Regions from separate parts of the Streptomyces sp. NBC_01723 genome, predicted to be linked through region 2. Evidence: riboswitches for the same ligand, from Rfam matches in the RefSeq annotation. Region 2 holds a riboswitch; the other holds the start of a gene.
The links. Region 2 has a riboswitch for glycine ahead of gcvT (glycine cleavage system aminomethyltransferase GcvT). Riboswitches for the same ligand answer to the same signal wherever they lie in the genome.
Positions count from the first base shown of each region.

Region 1: it holds a riboswitch for glycine, as region 2 does, so the genes downstream of both, gcvP (aminomethyl-transferring glycine dehydrogenase) here and gcvT (glycine cleavage system aminomethyltransferase GcvT) in region 2, are expected to answer to the same signal.

Region 1 is NZ_CP109171.1:1,269,636-1,276,563, forward strand. Features, by position in the region: gene gcvP (aminomethyl-transferring glycine dehydrogenase) at 1-2,540, opposite strand, end outside; glycine riboswitch at 2,717-2,812, opposite strand; gene OIE75_RS06095 (PRC-barrel domain-containing protein) at 2,950-3,327, shown strand; gene OIE75_RS06100 (DNA polymerase IV) at 3,371-4,750, opposite strand; gene OIE75_RS06105 (MerR family transcriptional regulator) at 4,829-5,512, opposite strand; gene OIE75_RS06110 (bifunctional nuclease family protein) at 5,645-6,118, opposite strand; gene ftsR (transcriptional regulator FtsR) at 6,203-6,928, opposite strand, start outside.
Region 2 is NZ_CP109171.1:5,609,106-5,616,033, forward strand. Features, by position in the region: gene OIE75_RS26105 (caspase, EACC1-associated type) at 1-234, shown strand, start outside; gene OIE75_RS26110 (serine/threonine-protein kinase) at 246-1,586, shown strand; gene OIE75_RS26115 (L-serine ammonia-lyase) at 1,642-3,009, opposite strand; gene glyA (serine hydroxymethyltransferase) at 3,108-4,385, opposite strand; gene gcvH (glycine cleavage system protein GcvH) at 4,400-4,777, opposite strand; gene gcvT (glycine cleavage system aminomethyltransferase GcvT) at 4,889-6,022, opposite strand; glycine riboswitch at 6,066-6,182, opposite strand; glycine riboswitch at 6,183-6,277, opposite strand; gene OIE75_RS26135 (AAA family ATPase) at 6,456-6,928, shown strand, end outside.

The sequences.
Region 1 (6,928 bases), 4.3 Mb from region 2:
GTCGGCGCGTGGAAGCCGTAGTCGATCAGCCGCTTGGCGACGTCGTCGACGCTCACGCCGGTCGCCTTGGTCAGCGGGCGCAGGTCGATGATGCACTCGTGCGCGACCAGCCCGCCGGGGCCGGTGTACAGCACCGGGAAGTGCGGCTCCAGCCGCTTGGCGATGTAGTTGGCGGACAGCACGGCCACCTGCGTGGCGCGCTTGAGGCCCTCGCCGCCCATCAGCCGCACGTACGACCAGGAGATCGGCAGGATGCCGGCCGAGCCCCACGGGGCGGCCGAGATCGGTCCGACGCCCGTCTGCGGGCCTGCCGCGGGCTGCATCGGGTGGTTGGGCAGGTACGGCGCCAGGTGCGACCGTACGGCCACCGGGCCGACGCCGGGGCCGCCGCCGCCGTGCGGGATGCAGAACGTCTTGTGCAGGTTCAGGTGGGAGACGTCGCCGCCGAAGTGTCCGGGCTTGGCGAGGCCGACCAGGGCGTTGAGGTTGGCGCCGTCCACGTAGACCTGACCGCCGGCGTCGTGCACCCGGCCGCAGATGTCGGCCACGTGCTCCTCGAAGACACCGTGCGTGGACGGGTACGTGATCATCAGCACGGCCAGCTCGTCACGGTACTGCTCGATCTTGGCGCGCAGGTCCTCGATGTCGATCTCGCCGTCCTCGGCGGTCCTGACGACGACGACCTTCATGCCGGCCATCACCGCGCTGGCCGCGTTGGTGCCGTGCGCGGAGGACGGGATGAGGCAGACGGTGCGCTGCTCGTCGCCGTTGGCCCGGTGGTACCCGCGTACGGCGAGCAGGCCCGCGAACTCGCCCTGCGACCCGGCGTTGGGCTGCAGCGAGACCTTGTCGTACCCGGTGACCTCCGCGAGCCGCTCCTCCAGCTCACGGATGAGGGTCAGGTAGCCCTGCGCCTGCTCGGCGGGCGCGAAGGGGTGCAGCGCGCCGAACTCGGACCAGGTGACCGGCTCCATCTCGGTGGTGGCGTTGAGCTTCATGGTGCAGGAGCCCAGCGGGATCATGCCGCGGTCCAGCGCGTAGTCCCGGTCGGCGAGGCGACGCAGGTAGCGCAGCATCGCGGTCTCGGAGCGGTGCTGGTGGAAGACGGGGTGGGTCAGGAAGTCGTCCGCGCGCAGCTGCGCCTCGGGCAACGTCTCCGCGGTCTCCCCGTCCAGCACCTCGATGTCGCCCTCGACGCCGAAGGCGTGCCACACGCCGCCGACCTGGGCGCGCGTGGTGGTCTCGTCGCAGGCGAAGGAGACGTGGTCGGCATCGACGAGCCGCAGGTTGATGCCGTTCGCGCGGGCGGCGTGCACGATCGCGTCGGCCCGGCCGGGCACCCGCGCGGTCACGGTGTCGAAGTAGGCGCCGTGGACGATCTCGACGCCGCCCGCGGCGAGGCCCGCGGCGGTGATCGAGGCGTACCGGTGGGTGCGCCGGGCGATGGCCCGCAGGCCCTCGGGACCGTGGTAGACGGCGTACATGCCGGCCATGACGGCGAGCAGCACCTGGGCGGTGCAGATGTTGCTGGTGGCCTTCTCGCGGCGGATGTGCTGCTCGCGGGTCTGCAGGGCCAGGCGGTAGGCCTTGTTGCCGTCCGCGTCCACGGAGACGCCGACCAGGCGGCCGGGCAGGCTCCGCGCGAACTTCTCGTGCACGGCCATGTAGCCGGCGTGCGGCCCGCCGAAGCCCATCGGTACGCCGAAGCGCTGGGTGGTGCCCACGGCGATGTCCGCGCCCAGCTCGCCGGGCGAGGTGAGCAGGGTGAGGGCGAGCAGGTCGGCGGCGACCGTGACGAGCGCGCCCAGCTCGTGCGCCCGCTCGACGACCGGCTTGATGTCGCGTACGGCACCGGAGGCGCCCGGGTACTGGAGCAGGACGCCGTTGATCTCCCGCTCGGCGATCTCGGCCGGGATGCCCTCGCTCAGGTCGGCGACGACGACCTCGACGCCGGTCGGCTCGGCTCGGGTCCGGATCACGGCGATGGTCTGCGGCAGCACGTCCGCGTCGACCAGGAAGAGGCCCTTCTTGTTCTTGCCCATGCGCCGGGAGAGCGCCATCGCCTCGGCGGCGGCGGTGCCCTCGTCCAGCAGGGAGGCACCGGAGGTGGGCAGGCCGGTCAGCTCGGCGACCATGGTCTGGAAGTTGAGCAGGGCCTCCAGGCGGCCCTGGGAGATCTCGGGCTGGTACGGCGTGTACGCGGTGTACCAGGAGGGGTTCTCCATGACGTTGCGCAGGATGACCGGCGGGGTGAAGGTGCCGTAGTAACCGAGGCCGATCATGGAGTCCAGGACCTGGTTGCGGTCGGCCAGCGAGCGCAGCTCGGCCAGTACCTCGGCCTCGGAGCGGGCGCCGGGCAGGTCCAGCGCGTCGGCGTTCTTGATCACATCCGGCACCGCGGCGGCCGTCAGCTCGTCGAGCGAACCGTAACCGACCTGCGCGAGCATCTTGGCCCGGGCCTCGTGGTCGGGGCCGATGTGGCGCTGCTCGAACGGCGCTGCCTGTTCGAGTTCGGTGAGCGGAGTGCGGTGGGCGGTCATTGCGGAGGCCTCCTGGTCTGACGACCTGCGAGGGGCACCACGGCGCGGGTACCCGGACGGCCTCCCCCTCTGTCATCTCAACCTGAGAGCTTCACCGGGGCGGCCCGAGGGCGTCCCGGCTTTCACCGTCGGTGAGAGCGGAAGCCGTCGACACCCGCTCTGCTTTCCAGAGTGACCTCGTCCGTGCGGTACGTGAGCCTGAGAGATTCCGGGGAGGATTTGCTCCTTCGGCGCCTCCGATGATGTCCGGAGGACTCTCCCGCGCGGGGTCAGCAGCCGTTTGCCAGCGTACCAGCGAGCCCGCGGCACGAACCTTCGAGTGGCCGACCGGCCATATGTAGTTTTTTGTAGTACTTACGGATGATTCGGCGGCTGGTGTGCGATTCCAGTGCGACCAAGTGGAGGGCCCGTGCGTACTGACATCGACCCGCGGAACCTGATAGGCCGCAAGGCATTCGACCGCGACGGCACCAGGATCGGCACCGTGGACGAGGTGTACCTCGACGATGCCACCGGCGTGCCCGAGTGGGCGGCCATCCGCACCGGCCTCTTCAGCAGGGACGCCTTCGTACCCCTGGAGCCCAGCGAGCTGGTCGAGGGCGCCCTGCGCGTGCCCTTCGCCCGGGCCCTGATCAAGGAGGCACCGGACTTCGGCGTCGGCCGCCACCTCTCGCCGGAACAGGAACTCCAGCTGTACCACCACTACGGCCTCGACGTGGCCGCCGCTCCCCCGCTCCCCGACCACGACTTCGGCAAGCTGGCGGGCAAGGGCAACGAGGAGAGCTGACGCACCGCCCCCGCGAAAGACGCGGAACGTACGCGACGCACGGCTAGCCGGCCACCGGTCTGGCCGGCCCTTCGCCGGGTCTTCGCGTCTCGGACGGAACCAGCGGCAGCGGATCCGCGGGCGTCAGCTCCGGGTCGTCCATCGGAAAGGTCCGTACCCGCCCGGTCCGCGAGTACGGCGTCTCGAAGCGCACGGTGACCCGCCCCAGCCCGCTCCCCTGGACCCACCCGTGCCCGAACCGCGCGTGCCGCACGTCGTGCCCCGACGGCCAGCGGCGCTCCGCGGGTGCCGGGCGGTGCTCCGCGGCGGGCTCGGTCTCCGGCTCCTCGGCCAGTTCACCGGCCCTGCCCCCCGCCGCCTGCGCGAACAGGTCCTCCTGCGTGTAGTCGGCCAGGCCGCTGACGCCGACCCCGAGCAGCCGCACACCGCCCGTGGTGTCCACCGAGTCCAGCAGCCGGGCGGCGGCCTCCCGCACCACCGCCGGGTCGTCCGTGGGCCCGCGCAGCGTCTCGGAGCGCGTCAGCGTGGAGAAGTCGTATCTGCGCACCTTGAGCACGATGGTCCGCCCGGACAGCCCCGACGCGCGCAGCCGGCGCACACACCGGTCGGCCAGCCGGCCCACCTCCACGCCGACCCGCACCCGGTCGTGGATGTCCACGTCGTAGGTGTCCTCGACCGACACGGACTTGGTCTCCCGCTCGGCCACCACGGGCCGCTCGTCGAGCGCCAGGGCCATGGCGTACAGGCCGTGTCCGTGCGCCTTGCCCACCAGCCTCACCAACTCGTCCTCGCCCGCCTCGGCCAGTTCCCCGACCGTGGTGATGCCGGCCCGGCGCAGATGGTCGCCGGTCGCCGGGCCGACGCCGGGCAGGGTCCGCACGGACATGGGCTCCAGCATGGCCCGCTCCGTCCCCGGCGGGATCAGGACCAGCCCGTCGGGCTTGGCCTCCTCGGAGGCGATCTTGGCCAGCATCTTGGAGGCGGCCAGTCCCACAGAACCGGTGAGGCCCGTGACGGCGCGGATGTCCGTGCGCAGCTGCGTCCCGGCCAGCCGCGCCGACGCCGCGTCCCAGGCCGTCCCACCGGCCTCCAGGTCCACGAACGCCTCGTCCAGGCTCAGCGGCTCCACCAGCGGGGACAACTCCCTGAGCAGCCGCATCACCTGTTCGCTGATCGACCGGTACAGCTCGAACCGCGGGACGAGATACGCGGCGTTGGGCGCCAGCCGCCTGGCCTGGCCCATGGGCATCGCCGAGTGGACGCCGAAGACGCGCGCCTCGTACGAGCAGGTGGCGACGACGCCTCGCGGCCCCAGGCCGCCGACCACCACGGCCTTCCCGCGCAGACTCGGCTTGGACGCCTGCTCCACCGAGGCGAAGAAGGCATCCATGTCGAGATGCAGGATCGTGGGCGCGGTTCTCACATCTCCGATGCTGCCCTACGCCACTGACAATGCGGCCGCCACCGGACGGCCCGCGCGCCGGGCGGACCGGCGCGCCGCTCAGACCGCCCTGTTGCGGCGTCGCGCCAGCTCGTCCGCCGGATTGTGCCCGACCAGGGTCTCCCCCGTGTCGATCCGCTCGCCGTGCAGCTGGGACAGCGCGCTCTCCACGTCTCGCCAGACCACCCCGACGGCGATCCCGAAGATGCCCTGACCGCCCTGGAGCAGGGCGTGCACCTCGTCGGGCGAGGTGCACTCGTAGACCGTGGCGCCGTCGCTCATCATCGTCATCCGCTCCAGGTCACGGAAGCCGCGCTCCCGCAGGTGCTGGACGGCGGTCCGGATGTTCTGGAGGGACACCCCGGTGTCGAGGAAGCGTTTGACGATCTTCAGCACGACCACGTCGCGGAAGCTGTACAGGCGCTGCGTGCCCGAGCCGTGGGCCGGACGCACGCTGGGTTCGACGAGCCCCGTGCGGGCCCAGTAGTCGAGCTGCCGGTAGGTGATGCCGGCGGCCGCGCAGGCCGTCGGCCCGCGGTAGCCGATCTCCTCGGACGTCATGGACGCCGCCCCTCCGCTGGTCGGCACGGCGGCCGGCCGCTGCGGAGCGGAATCGGGCGCGCCTGCCTGCTGGGCGTACCCCCCGCCCGCGCGGAGCCGAGAGTCCTGGGGAGGGTACGGACCACTTGCCCCGAGACCGTGCCCGGGGCCACCCCCAGCCGTACCGTCGCCGCTGATCCTCACGCCGACCTCCGTCCTTGACCTGCCTCCTCGAAGGTAGGCAGTCACCAAGGGTGCGTCAACGATCGCCACACTCGGCACGCCGAGTGATAATCACCCTAAGAGTGGTTTCGCGTGCCCTGATTTGGGGAAACCCTACTGGTTGCTCGTCCCGAAGTCCTCCGGCGAGATCTGGTCGAGGAACTCGCGGAACTTCTCCACCTCGTCCTCCTGCTCGTCCGGGATCGCGATGCCCGCGTCGTCGAGGACCGTGTCGCTGCCGTAGATCGGCGTCCCGGTGCGCAGGGCCAGCGCTATGGCGTCGGAGGGCCTGGCGCTGACCTCGACGCCGCTGGCGAAGACCAGCTCGGCGTAGAACACCCCGTCGCGCAGGTCGGTGATGCGTACCTCGGTGAGCTCCTGGCCGACGGCTTCCAGCACGTCCTTGAACAGGTCGTGGGTCAGCGGCCGTGCCGGAGCCATGCCCTGCTGGGCGAAGGCGATCGCCGTCGCCTCGCCCGGTCCGATCCAGATGGGAAGGTAGCGGTCGCCTCCCACCTCGCGCAGCAGCACGATCGGTTGGTTGGAGGGCATCTCGACCCGGACACCTACGACATCGAGCTCGTTCACACAGCAACCCTAGGCCGTGCCCGGGACGTTTGGGTAGTCGGGCCGGGATCGACTGGGCGATCCGGGGCTCCGAACAGGCCCGTTTCAGGGAAGCCGCACGCCGAGCGCGGTCTGTACCAGCGCCGCGTGCAGCTTCACCGCCAGGCCCGCCAGCTCCTTGGTGCGCGCTTCCGCGTGTGCCCTGGTCTGGGGGTTGCGGTGTCGTTTCAGCGGGGCGACCACCTGGTCCACGAGCCCGGCGTCCCGGTCGGCGGCGGCCTTCATCACCCGCAGGTGCCTCGGCTCGATCCCGAAGCGCCCCAGCTGCGTCACCAGCGACGCCACGGTGACCGCCTCGGCGTCGTACGCCCCGTCGGGCAGGGGGGCGAGGAGCCCGTAGGACTCCCACTCCTTCAGCTCCTGGTCGTCGATCCCGGCCGCGGCGAGCAGCTCGTCCCGTCCGATCCGGGCGACGGTCGGGCTCTCGGCGGCTTCCGCAACCGCTTCCCCGTCCCGCTGCCGGCCGACCGTGGGCAACGACACCGCCTCACCGCGCTCCACGGCGTCCAAGTGCTCACGGATGACCTTGAGCGGCAGATAGTGGTCCCGCTGCATCCGCAGCACCCGGCCCAGACGCTCCACGTCGTGCGCGCTGAACTTGCGGTACCCGGCCGGGGTCCGCCGGGGCTCGACGAGGCCCTCGGACTCCAGGAAGCGGATCTTGGAGATGCTGATGTCGGGGAACTCGTCACGCAGCACGTTCAGCACCGTGCCGATGCTCATCAGCCCACTGTCCGTGGCGGCGGCGCCGTGACCGGCACCGCCGCTCGG
Region 2 (6,928 bases):
GCCACGCTGGTCAGCAGGGCGCGGCTGGCCCACTGGACTGCGGTACAGGGTGAGGTGGGTGACGCCATTCGCCAATTTCACGCGGTTCTGCCGGATCTCAACCGCATACTGGGCCCGGACGCTCCCGAGACGGTCGAGAATCGCGCGCTGCTGGCCTTCTGGCGCAAGAAGGCGGACCGGCGGCTCAAGGAGCAGATCTTCTACGGCACCGGGCCCCGTGGAGGCTCGCCGTGAATCGATGGGAAATGGACGGCGTACGGGAGGGGCGGGGGGCCGGCCCTGGAGTCGGATCCGCTCTGGAGAGTTCGGATCCTGCGTGGATCGGCCCCTACCGACTGATCGGCCGACTGGGGTCCGGAGGCATGGGCAAGGTCTATCTCGGCCGCTCCCGCACGGGGCACCTGGCTGCGGTCAAGGTGTTGCACGACGCGTTCGCGCAGGACCGGGAGTTCCGTACCCGCTTCGAGCGCGAAATGGCCGCGGTGTCGCGGGTCAGCGGTCATTTCACCGCTGCCGTCCTGACGTCGTCCGACATGGGCGAAGAGCGTCTGTGGATGGCGACCCAGTACGTTCCAGGGCCCTCCCTGAACCAGGCGGTTTCCGCGTTCGGGCCGTTGGCCCCGCCGACACTGCTGGCCCTGTGGCTGGGGTTGCTCGGCGCGTTGGAGTCGATCCATGCGGTGGGCATCGTGCACCGCGACCTCAAACCGTCGAACGTACTGCTCGCAGACGACGGCCCTAGACTGATCGACTTCGGAGTCTCCGCCATCACCGACGAGACCAGACTCACCCGTACGGGAATGGTCGTCGGAACCCCTGGATACATAGCGCCGGAACAGTTGCAGGGCGGCGAGTCGGGACCCCCGAGCGATGTGTTCCTCTTGGCGTGCACGCTGATGTACGCCGCGACGGGTGCCGCCCCGTTCGAGGGGGCGGACCCGCTGGGGGTGATGTATCGGGTCGTCCATGACGAACCCGACCTCAGCCGTGTGCCGGACCAGATCGCCTCACTGATCCGCCCCTGCCTCCACAAGGATCCACTGTCCCGGCCCTCGATCACCGAGCTGATCAACATGCTGCCCGCAGCGGAGACGGACGAGGTGTCCCGGCTGCTGGCCCATGGCAGGTGGCTGCCCGAGGTCATCCGGCGCCAGACGGAGGAACACGCGGGAAAGGTCTTCGAACGGGACGATATGCGCCCGTCCGCCCTGCCCGCGGCGGACCCGGGTCATCACGAGGACGGCGAGCGCGACTCTCACACCGGGACGTTCTCCCAGCAACCACGGTCGCAGCCGGACCCGAGATCGCAACAGGACCACACCATCATCCTGGGCGGTGACGCCCCTGTGCGCGAGCCGGTCCCGGAGCCTCCGACCGTGCCTGCCAACAGTGTGGCCGGACCTCGGAACGGCAGTCCGCCAGGCTCCCCAGTCCCTTATGAGGCCGACGGTCCAGAGCTCGATCCGGCGAACGACATGTCCTTGCGGACCCACACGGTCCCCCTGCCCGCGGACCTGCCACCGCTGCCGCGGATCCCGCGCCGCTCCTGGCGCCGCTGGCTGCCGGGCCGACACGGTACGCGTTGACCGTAGCGGAATTCCCGAAGTCAGGGGCGTGAACGCGCTGGTCAGGGCCCTCTGCTCAGCACTCGATGATGTTCACCGCCAGCCCGCCCCGGGCCGTCTCCTTGTACTTGACGGACATGTCGGCGCCGGTGTCCTTCATGGTCTTGATGACCTTGTCGAGGGAGACCTTGTGGGAGCCGTCGCCGCGCATCGCCATCCGGGCCGCCGTGACCGCCTTCACCGCGGCCATGCCGTTGCGCTCGATGCACGGGATCTGGACGAGGCCGCCGACCGGGTCGCAGGTCAGGCCGAGGTTGTGCTCCATGCCGATCTCGGCGGCGTTCTCCACCTGCTCGGGGGAGCCGCCCAGCACCTCGGCGAGGGCGCCCGCCGCCATCGAGCAGGCGGAGCCGACCTCGCCCTGGCAGCCGACCTCGGCGCCGGAGATGGAGGCGTTCTCCTTGAAGAGCATGCCGATCGCGCCGGCCGCGAGCAGGAAGCGGACCACGCCGTCCTCGTCGGCGCCGGGCACGAAGTTGACGTAGTAGTGCAGGACGGCCGGGATGATGCCCGCCGCGCCGTTCGTCGGGGCGGTGACGACACGGCCGCCGGCCGCGTTCTCCTCGTTCACGGCCATCGCGTAGAGGGTGATCCACTCCATGGCCAGGGCCTGCGGGTCGCCCTCGGAGCGCAGCTTGCGCGCGGTGTTGGCGGCGCGGCGGCGGACCTTCAGGCCGCCGGGGAGTATGCCCTCGCGGGTCATGCCGCGGTCCACGCACGCCCGCATCACCCGCCAGATCTCCAGCAGGCCTTCGCGGATCTCGTCCTCGTCGCGCCAGGCCCGCTCGTTCTCCAGCATCAGGGCGGAGATGGACAGGCCCGTCTCCCGGGCCAGGCGGAGCAGCTCGTCGCCGGTGCGGAAGGGGTACTTGAGCACCGTGTCGTCGAGCACGATGCGGTCCGCGCCCACCGCGTCCTCGTCGACGACGAAGCCGCCGCCGACCGAGTAGTAGGTCTTGGTCAGCACCTCGGCGCCCTCGGCGTCGTACGCCCACAGGGTCATGCCGTTGGCGTGGTAGGGCAGGGTCTCGCGGCGGTGCAGGACCATGTCGTCGTCGTAGGCGAAGGCGATCTCGTGCTCGCCGAGGAGGCGGATGCGGCCCGAGGTCCTGATCGTCTCGACACGGTCGTCGGCCGTCTCCACGTCCACCGTGCGCGGCGAGTCGCCCTCCAGGCCGAGCAGCACCGCCTTGGGGGTGCCGTGGCCGTGTCCGGTGGCGCCGAGCGAGCCGTACAGCTCGGCCCGGACGGAGGCGACGGAGTCCAGCAGCTCCTCGTTGCGCAGGCGGCGGGCGAACATGCGGGCCGCGCGCATCGGGCCGACCGTGTGCGAGCTCGACGGGCCGATGCCGATCGAGAACAGGTCGAAGACCGAGATGGCCACGGGGGTCTCCTCAGAACGGGGGTGGTGCAGAGGGTGGTGCTTCGGGGCGGGGCGCCGGACTCGCTTGTGGCGGGCGCGGCGCCCCGATCACGCGGTGTCTACTTGTTCAGACCCGGGTACAGCGGGTGCTTGTCGGCCAGGGCCTTCACCCGGGCCGCCAGCGCCTCGGCGTCGGCGGCCCCGAAGGGAGAGGGCGCCTTCAGTGCCTCGGCGATCACGTCCGCGACCTCGGCGAAGTCCTCGGCCGTGAAGCCGCGGGTCGCCAGGGCCGGCGTACCGATGCGCAGCCCGGAGGTCACCATCGGCGGACGCGGGTCGTTCGGGACGGCGTTGCGGTTGACCGTGATGCCGACCTCGTGGAGGCGGTCCTCGGCCTGCTGGCCGTCCAGCTCGGAGTCGCGCAGGTCGACCAGGACCAGGTGGACGTCCGTGCCACCGGTCAGGACCGACACGCCCGCCGCCTTCGCGTCGTCCCGCACCAGGCGCTCGGCAAGGATGCGGGCACCCTCCAGCGTACGGGTCTGGCGCTCCTTGAAGTCCTCGCTCGCGGCGACCTTGAAGGCGACGGCCTTGGCGGCGACCACGTGCTCCAGCGGTCCACCCTGCTGACCGGGGAAGACCGCAGAGTTGATCTTCTTGGCCAGCTCGGCCGTGGAGAGGATCACACCGCCGCGCGGGCCGCCCAGCGTCTTGTGCGTGGTGGTCGTCACGACGTGCGCGTGCGGCACCGGGTTCGGGTGCAGGCCCGCCGCGACCAGACCGGCGAAGTGCGCCATGTCGACCATGAGGTACGCGCCGACCTCGTCCGCGACCTTGCGGAAGGCGGCGAAGTCCAGCTGACGCGGGTAGGCGGACCAGCCGGCGACGATCAGCTTCGGCCTGCTCTCCTTGGCGAGCCGCTCCACCTCGGCCATGTCGACCTGGCCGTCGTCACCGACGTGGTACGGGACGACGTTGTAGAGCTTGCCGGAGAAGTTGATCTTCATGCCGTGGGTCAGGTGCCCGCCGTGGGCGAGGTTCAGACCCATGATCGTGTCGCCGGGCTTGAGCAGCGCGAACATCGCGGCGGCGTTGGCCTGGGCGCCGGAGTGCGGCTGCACGTTGGCGTGCTCGGCGCCGAAGAGCGCCTTGACCCGGTCGATGGCGATCTGCTCGACCACGTCGACGTGCTCGCAGCCGCCGTAGTAGCGGCGGCCGGGGTAGCCCTCGGCGTACTTGTTGGTCAGGACCGAGCCCTGGGCCTCCATGACCGCGACGGGCGCGAAGTTCTCGGAGGCGATCATCTCCAGGGTGGACTGCTGGCGGTCCAGCTCGGCGTCGACGGCGGCGGCGACGTCGGGGTCGAGCTCGTGCAGGGGTGTGTTCAGAAGCGACATGCGTCCGTGACTCCTCAGGCGCCGGCGAATGCGGTGTACTCGTCGGCGGAGAGCAGGTCGCCCGGCTCGTCCGTGACCCGGACCTTGAACAGCCAGCCGCCCTCGAAGGGGGCGCTGTTCACCAGCGACGGGTCGTTGACGACGTCCTCGTTGATCTCGGTGACCTCACCGGAGACGGGGGAGTACAGGTCGGAGACGGACTTGGTCGACTCCAGTTCGCCGCAGGTCTCGCCCGCGGACACCGAGTCGCCGACCTCGGGAAGCTGCACGAAGACGACGTCACCGAGCGCGTTGGCCGCGTGCTCCGTGATGCCGACCGTCGAGGCGCCGTCCTCGGCGGCCGACAGCCACTCGTGCTCCTTGCTGTAGCGCAGCTGCTGGGGGTTGCTCATGGCCTGAATTCTCCTGTACGCGGGTGACTGCTGATGAATGGGGGGACTGCTGACACTGCCGTTGAGCAGCAAGGACACGCGCGGGGGTCGGTGGCCCTCCGCCCTCAGTGTCTACTTCTGGCGCTTGTAGAAGGGCAGTGCCACGACCTCGTACGGCTCGTGGCTGCCCCGGATGTCCACGCCCACACCCTCGGTCCCCGGAGCCGCGTGCGCCGCGTCGACGTACGCGATGGCGATCGGCTTGCCCAGCGTGGGGGAGGGGGCGCCGGAGGTGACCTCGCCGACCACCTCGCCGCCGGCGACGACCTGGTACCCGGCGCGCGGGACCCGGCGGCCCTCGGCGACCAGGCCGACCAGCACGCGGGGCGGGTTCTGCTCGGCCTCGGCGGCGGCCCCGGTCAGCGCGGCGCGACCGACGAAGTCGCCCTCCTTCTCGAACTTCACCACCCGGCCGAGCCCGGCGTCGAAGGGCGTCAGGGAGGTGGTCAGCTCGTGCCCGTACAGCGGCATGCCCGCCTCCAGGCGGAGCGTGTCCCGGCAGGACAGGCCGCAGGGGACGAGACCGACGCCCTCGCCCGCCTCGGTCAGCGCCTGCCACAGCTCGACGGCGTGCTCCGGCTTCACGAACAGCTCGAAGCCGTCCTCGCCGGTGTAGCCGGTGCGCGCGATCAGCGCCGGGACGCCGGCCACCGTGCCGGGCAGACCGGCGTAGTACTTCAGGCCGTCCAGGTCGGCGTCGGTGAGGCTCTTGAGGATGCCCGGGGACTCGGGGCCCTGCACGGCGAGCAGCGCGTAGGCGTCGCGGTCGTCGCGCACCTCGGCGTCGAAGCCGGCCGCCCGCTCGGTCAGCGCGTCGAGCACGGTCTGCGCGTTGGAGGCGTTGGCGACGACCATGTAGTGAGAAGAGCCGGCCTCGGCCTCGTCCAGGCGGTAGACGATCAGGTCGTCCAGGATGCCGCCGTCCTCGCGGCAGATCATGGTGTAGCGGGCGCGGCCCGGCTTCACGCCGCCGATGTTGCCGACCAGCGCGAAGTCCAGCAGCGCGGCGGCCTGCGGCCCGGTGACGGTGATCTCGCCCATGTGCGAGAGGTCGAAGAGACCGGCCCGGGTGCGCACCGCGACGTGCTCGTCACGCTCGGAGGCGTAGCGCAGGGGCATGTCCCAGCCGGCGAAGTCGGTCATCGTCGCGCCCAGCGCGCGATGGGTGGCGTCGAGCGCGGTACGGCGGATATTCGAACTGCTCATCGGTCGGTCGTCTCCCAGGACAGGACGGCACGGGCGAGGTCGGTCCTCCCCATCTGTCATCGGAACCTGAGAGGTTCGCCACGACCACCGGAGTACGGCGATCAGGGCTTGCACCTTGGGTGGGGCAGCCGTCGGACGGCGGCCCGCTTTTCAGATGTGCCTCGCCCGCGCGGTAACGGGGGCCTGAGAGATTCAAGGGAGGGACTTGCTCCTTCGGCGCCCCGGCGTGGCCGGGGACTCTCCCGCGCGGATTCAAACGGCCGGTATGCAGTTGGCGCCGCCATCATTGCACGACCGGCCGATTCGTGGCAGACCGTGATCTGTAACCGGCTTGTGGCAGTAAGCGAACGAAATCGCGAGACCTGCGCATTACCTTCTCTTTACACTCGACGGGGATGGGAACTCGTGAACCGCCCCAGGGGAGACGATCACGGTGAACAGGACCACGGCCTACGCCACGACCTCGGGCCTCGCGCTGCCCGAGCAGCCCTCCGCCCCGGCCCCGCAGTCGTGCGCCGAGCGGCCCGCGGCCGTCGTCCGCGACCTGCGCGAGCGGGACGGGCACAGCCCGCACGCCCTGCTCTTCGGACCCCGGGACCTGGTGGTGATCACCGGCCTGCCCGGCAGTGGCAAGTCCACCCTGATGGCGCGCACCGTGCGCGGCCCGCGCATCGACTCCCAGGACACCCGCGACCGCTGGGAGCGCCGCATGCCGGGCTTCCTGCCGTACGCGCTCTACCGCCCCCTGGTCCGCCTCGCCCACTACGCGGGGCTCCGCAAGGCGCTGCGCTCCGGCGAGGGCGTCGTCGTGCACGACTGCGGCACACAGTCCTGGGTGCGCGGCTGGCTGGCCCGGGAGGCCCGCCGCCGCGACGGCACCCTGCACCTGCTGCTCCTCGACGTCGG